2 regions of the Peribacillus sp. NPDC096379 genome follow, and region 2 is predicted to be linked to the other one. Evidence: riboswitches for the same ligand, from Rfam matches in the RefSeq annotation. Region 2 holds a riboswitch; the other holds the start of a gene.

Region 1 (3,424 bases), on a different contig from region 2:
AAATGGCATAAATGGCTTTATCCTTTCATTCCAGATGGTCGTATTTGCGTTTGTTGGCATTGAACTTGTAGGACTTACAGCAGGTGAAACAGAAAATCCAGAAAAGGTGATCCCACAAGCAATCAACAATATCCCGATTCGGATTATCATTTTCTACCTTGGCGCACTTATTGTCATCATGAGTATTTATCCGTGGAATGCCATCAATCCAATGGAAAGCCCATTTGTCCAAGTCTTCGTGGCAGTTGGAATCGCAGCAGCTGCTGGTATTGTCAATTTTGTCGTCCTAACATCCGCAGCTTCAGCATGTAACAGCGCTATTTTCAGTACAAGCCGGATGGTATACTCCCTTGCCAATGATAAAAATGCACCTATACCATTTACAAAACTTACTTCTCGTAAAGTACCTTCCAATGCATTATTCTTTTCAACTGTTGTCATTCTAATAGCCGTTGTTTTGAATTATGTCATGCCAGAAGGCGTATTTACGCTGATTACAAGTATTTCTACGGTATGTTTCATCTTTATTTGGGGAATTACTGTCATCAGCCATTTGAAGTACCGCAAAACAAGACCAGATCTAGCGAAAGTGAACAAATTTAAATTGCCACTATATCCATTTTCCAATTACTTGATCCTTACTTTCCTAGCGTTCGTTCTTGTCGTACTTGCACTTGCGGAAGATACTCGAGTTGCTTTGTTCATAACTCCTGTTTGGTTTATTTTGCTGATTACGATCTATAAGATGCGGAAACCAAAGGGGGATCATGTTGATCAAAGAAAAACAGTGGGAAATTAAGAGGGAACGGACAAAAATCCCGCCCGTGTCCTATAAATGAAATAAGAGCAAAAAAGCCTGTGTTAATCATCTGAGGCCACTGAAAAAGTCCTTTTAAAGCTAACGACCTACTCTATATAGGTTGTTAGCTTCTTCTATTGTCTGTATATTAATAAAAATCTTCGCTACTTTCAAAATGAGTTACTTTTTCAGTGCGTTCTGATCATCTATATAGGTTTTTTGATCGTATTCGTTTCGATTCAACTACCCACGCTTTTAGTCAACCAAATCTAAATAAATGTTAGCGTTTACAAAATAACCTTGACAGATCTACCTTATGCAACTATTCTGAATATAACAGTAACTAAATATGAGCGAATGACGGTTGTGGGAGAGTGCAATGTAACAAGCCACCGAAGGAGCAAGTTCCAAAAAGACCCTTGGAGCAAATCTCTCAGGTAGATGGAACCACAATCGGACGCACCTCTGGAGAGCGCGTATAAGTAGTACGCCACCAAAGGGGAACGACTCTATGAATCATAGGGTTAAACTCTCAGGTAAAAGGACAGGGAAGGGTAGAGAAAGTCACGCTACCCTTTTCTGTCCTTTTTTGCGTGCAAAAACGGGAGCGTATCTCCACAGTTTTCTCAGAAAAGAAGAGTGATAGTGAGAGAGTGGTTTCACTAGCTAAGTTGAAAGGATTCGAACATGGTGTCGTACAAAAAAATTGAGGGGGAGTATATATGAGTTTACAGCAAAATGATTCTATTATTTTTGGAGCGATTGAAAAGGAACGAGAGCGCCAACTTCAAACACTTGAGTTAATCGCATCAGAAAATATTGTAAGCGAAGATGTATTAGAAGCGATGGGAAGCGTGATGACGAATAAATATGCAGAAGGGTATCCAGGAAAGCGTTATTATGGCGGGTGTGAATTTGTTGACGTGGCAGAACAAACAGCGATCGAGCGCGTAACGGAGCTATTTGGCGCTAAATATGCCAATGTTCAGCCACACTCAGGAGCACAAGCAAATTTTGCCGTTTTCTTCGCACTGCTTCAGCCTGGAGATAAAGTAATGGGAATGAACCTTTCACATGGTGGACATTTAACACATGGAAGCCCTGTTAGTGTTTCAGGAAAATGGTTTGACATTGTATCTTATGGTGTGAGGGAAGATACGCAAGTCATTGATTACGATGAATTAGAAGAGATCGCCAAGAAAGAAAAACCGAAATTGATTATTGCAGGGACAAGTGCTTATCCAAGAACGATCGACTTTGCTCGCTTTAGAAAAATTGCTGATCAAGTCGGGGCAAAACTTATGGTCGATATGGCGCATATTGCAGGACTAGTAGCAGCTGGACTTCATCCATCTCCAATTCCATATGCCGATGTTGTGACAAGTACGACACATAAAACATTGCGTGGCCCGCGTGGCGGTATCATCTTAACAAATGATGAAGAGATGATTAAAGCGGTTAATAAATCGATATTCCCTGGTATTCAAGGTGGACCACTGATGCATATCATTGCTGCAAAAGCGGTTGCTTTCAGAGAAGCTTTACAACCAAGTTTTAAAGAGTATGCCAACCAAGTTATTGACAATGCGGCAATACTTGGCGAAACCTTAAAGAATGAAGGAGCGGCCCTCGTTTCTGGTGGAACAGATAATCATATTGTCCTATTAGATTTACGTCCATGGAATTTAACTGGAAAAGAAGCCGAGAAATTATTAGAAGAAGTGGGCATTACCGTAAATAAAAATACGATTCCGTTTGATCCAGAGAAACCATTTGTTACGAGTGGAATCCGTATCGGAACAGCTGCGTTAACAACGCGTGGCATGAAACAAGAAGAAATGGTGAAAATCGGAAAAGTGATCGCGGACGTTTTAACAAATAAAGGCGATGAAGCCGTTCTTGAAAAAGCAAAAGTAACAACTAAAGCGATTTGTAGTGCGTATCCGTTATTTCAACAAGCAGTAACGGTGTAAGAAAGGGGGAGAATCATGGAATTTCAAAGTTGTTTTGACATAATCGGCCCAATCATGGTCGGACCGTCGAGTTCTCATACAGCTGGTGTTGTATCGATTGGAAAATTTATTTATGAACTGTTAGGAGATTATCCCCAAGAGACCAACATTGTATTTTATGATTCGTTTGCTGAAACCTACCAAGGACATGGAACAGATAAAGCACTTCTTGGTGGATTACTCGGGATGAATACCGATGATTCCGAAATCAAATACGCATTGGAAAAAGCAAAAGAATGTGGTATGCAGTACCAGTTTGAATTCGAAAACATTTGCGAGTATATGGACCACCCAAATACAACCATTGTAACAGCAAAACGTGATGATCATGTTGTCACGGTTGGTGGTGTATCACTCGGAGGTGGCCTATCGAAGATCTTTATGATTGATGATGAGATGGTATCGATTCGTCTTAGCGCTGGAGATGATTTTTCGATCCTTGCGAAACCTTATCAACGGAAAGAGAAAGTATTGGTGAAGGCGATATGATGGAAATTCAGTCTATGAAAGAGCTTATAGAAGCTTGTGAACGGGAAAAAAAGTCCATTAGTGAAATGATGTTAATGGTGGAAGCAAAAAAGTCAGGAAGAGACGAAGATACGATTATTCGCAT
Region 2 (3,424 bases):
AAATGCACTTCCCGCTCCTTCAGATTGCGATCGGAACGCAGCTACAGCGTCATATAAAGCCTGCTCAGTAGGTGAGAATTTAATTATAATTGTTTCAACATGACGTTTCGTCCACTCGATTCCAGTATCGGCACGGCGGTTTCGAATCATAACCGTATTAACAAGCTCCTTAAGATGTTCATCTTCATAGATGGTGCGGCCTTTTCCTTTATACTTTTCAGAAAAAAGAGCTGCATTTCCTAAATGTCCAGGTTTAAGAAGAGAAACAAGATGAAAGATTTCTTCTACCTTATTTTGAATAGGTGTAGCAGTTAAGAGAAGGCAGAATTTCTTTTTCAAACTTTGAACAAATTCGTAGTTTTTCGTTTTATTATTTTTTAATTTATGAGCCTCGTCAATAATGATTAAATCGTATTCTTGCTTAAAAATGATGTCTCTATGTGGATTACGCTTCGCTGTATCTATGGATGATACGATACAATCGCATGAATCCCATACATAGCTTTTTCTCTGAACAACAGCGGGGATATGAAATTTTGTATTTAGCTCAAACGCCCATTGGGAAACGAGTGAAGCAGGAACGAGAATCAGGACTTTTTTCACGAGACCGCGAATCATATATTCTTTAATAATTAAGCCAGCTTCGATTGTTTTTCCAAGACCTACTTCATCAGCCAAAATTGCTTTGCCATTCATAGTCTCGACGACTTGTCGGGCAGCTTCAAGTTGATGAGGGAGTGGTGTTAGCTGATTAAGATGATGAGGTGCTTGCAGTCCTTCAAATTCTGGAATGGCCAGATGCTTTTCCGCTTGAACTGCAAGTTTATACAGCTCCCAATTCGCCCAAGGACCATCATTCTCCACTTTATCTAAAAATTCTTCTGACCATTCATCGTCAAATTTGATTCGAATTTGCATAAATATTGCTCCTTTCTAAATATAAAAACCTAATACACGAACATTAAGGTGATAAATATAAAAAAAGTTTGGTTTTTGTGAAAAGATGATTGCGATTCAAGCATTATTAATGGTAGTATGAACGTAACGAATAAATTTTGAAATTTTCTATTAATAAATATGATTTTTATTTGAAAGACTTCCACTGTTTGATTTACTATAGTAGTAACAGAATTCTAGGTGTTTGGTGAAAGTAGCCTCTTTTTCTGTGAAATAAAGATTGTGTAAAGTCGGCAAAGTCCGTTTTAGTTGTTCAACCCTTATTTACATAGTATGTTCAAAAAAGACAATATTATATGCGGATGAAGGCTGGGGGAGAGACTACATTTGTAGCGCCGAAGGAGCAAGCTTAGCAGCGAATCTCTCAGGCAAAAGAACCCTTGTTGGACGCAACTCTGGAGAGTGTCTAAAGGCGTAAGCTTTTAAGACCACCAAAGGGGAAAGCCTTTTAAAGGTAAACTTTCAGGTTTCAGGACAGAGAAATAGCTCAAGAGGAGCTTCTCTGTCTTTTTTTATGCCCAAAAAAATGTGAGGAGGCGTAGTATGACTGAATTAAAAAGGACGCCGTTATTTACTATTTACGCAGATTATGGTGGTAAAACGATTGACTTTGGTGGCTGGGAGCTACCAGTCCAATTTTCTAGCATTAAAGAAGAACATGAAGCAGTACGTACAAAAGCAGGCTTGTTCGATGTCTCTCATATGGGGGAGTTTGTTGTAAAAGGTGAAGGAAGCACGGACTTTTTACAAAGAATGATTACGAACGATATTCTCAAGCTTGAAGTAGGGCATGCGCAATATGCCGCATTGTGCTATGAAAATGGTGGAGTTGTCGATGATTTAATTATTTACAAGAAAGCGAAAAATGACTATTTATTAGTCGTGAATGCTGGCAATATTGAGAAGGATTTCAATTGGCTGCACGATCACTTGATTAAAGATGTTGAACTGACAAATATCTCAAATGAAGTTGCTTTGCTTGCTCTTCAAGGTCCAGCTGCTGAAAAAGTCCTTCAGAAATTAGCTGTAAACACAAATTTGAGTGAGATTGACTTTTTTACTTTCAAAGAAAATATGGAACTTAATGGAGTCACGGCTCTCGTCGTATCACGCACAGGGTATACAGGGGAAGATGGCTTTGAAGTGTATTGTAATAACGAAGACGCAAAAATACTCTGGAAAGCGATTCTCAAAGCAGGTAAGGATGAAGGCGTTCAACCAATCGGTCTAGGTGCTCGTGATACGCTTCGGTTCGAGGCGAAGCTCCCGTTATACGGTCAAGAGTTAACACCTAATATTTCGCCAATTGAAGCGGGAATTGGTTTTGCGGTTAAAGTTGACAAAGAGGCTGATTTCATCGGCAAGTCTGTTCTTGCCGAGCAAAAAGAACATGGTGCACCGCGCAAGCTTGTCGGCATCGAAATGATGGAACGCGGCATACCACGTCATGGTTATTCTGTTTACTATGGTTCTGAATTGATTGGCGAAGTGACAACTGGGACACAATCGCCGACATTGAAGAAAAACGTAGGTCTTGCCTTATTGAAAAAAGAGTATACGGGAATTGGAACAGAAGTTGAAGTTGAAATCCGTTCCAAGCGCGTGAAAGCCATAGTGGCTAAGACACCATTTTATAAACGACCAAGAGGATGAGGGGGAGAAATTCATGACTAAACATCGCTATTTACCGATGACTGACCAAGATCAAAAGGAAATGTTAGCCGCAATTGGAGTTCCTACTATAGATGAGCTATTCAGTGATATTCCACAGAGCGTACGTTTCCAAGGTGAATACAAGATTAAACCTGCTAAATCAGAACCAGCTCTTTTAAAAGAGCTTACTAAATTGGCTGGGAAAAACGCCGATGCAAAGCGCTATGCTTCTTTTCTAGGTGCTGGTGTATACGATCATTATCAACCAATTATCGTTGACCATGTGATTTCTCGTTCTGAGTTTTATACAGCGTATACCCCTTATCAGCCGGAAATTTCTCAAGGAGAGCTCCAAGCAATCTTTGAATTTCAAACGATGATTTGTGAATTGACTGGCATGGATGTTGCCAATTCTTCTATGTATGATGGTGGAACTGCTCTTGCTGAGGCAGCGATGCTAAGTAGCGGGCATACAAAACGTAAGAAAATCTTGATTTCTAGTACGGTTCATCCTGAGTCCCGTGATGTTGTAAAGTCGTATGCGTTGGGACAGCGTGTTGAAGTAGTGGAAATTCCACATCTTGATGGTGTAACCGATTTGGATGCACTGCAAGAATTAATCAGCGACGATATTGCAGGAGTCATCGTTCAATATCCAAATTTCTTTGGGCGTATTGAACCTTTAAAGGAGATTGAAAAAATCGTTCATGAACAAAAAGCGATGTTTATTGTCTCAAGTAATCCCTTAGCGTTAGGCGCCTTAACCCCACCTGGAAAACTAGGCGCAGATATTGTTGCTGGAGATGCTCAACCA

Evidence for each region. A riboswitch is a leader RNA that binds a small molecule or an ion and turns the genes downstream of it on or off. The one in region 2 is predicted to bind glycine.
Region 1: it holds a riboswitch for glycine, as region 2 does, so the genes downstream of both, glyA (serine hydroxymethyltransferase) here and gcvT (glycine cleavage system aminomethyltransferase GcvT) in region 2, are expected to answer to the same signal.

The regions. Positions count from the first base shown of each region.
Region 1 is NZ_JBIWFD010000005.1:72,651-76,074, reverse strand. Features, by position in the region: gene ACIQZI_RS19890 (amino acid permease) at 1-799, shown strand, start outside; glycine riboswitch at 1,157-1,259, shown strand; gene glyA (serine hydroxymethyltransferase) at 1,522-2,772, shown strand; gene ACIQZI_RS19880 (serine dehydratase beta chain) at 2,788-3,300, shown strand; gene sdaAA (L-serine ammonia-lyase, iron-sulfur-dependent, subunit alpha) at 3,300-3,424, shown strand, end outside.
Region 2 is NZ_JBIWFD010000001.1:1,077,431-1,080,854, forward strand. Features, by position in the region: gene ACIQZI_RS05115 (DEAD/DEAH box helicase) at 1-918, opposite strand, end outside; glycine riboswitch at 1,260-1,347, shown strand; glycine riboswitch at 1,351-1,437, shown strand; gene gcvT (glycine cleavage system aminomethyltransferase GcvT) at 1,501-2,610, shown strand; gene gcvPA (aminomethyl-transferring glycine dehydrogenase subunit GcvPA) at 2,624-3,424, shown strand, end outside.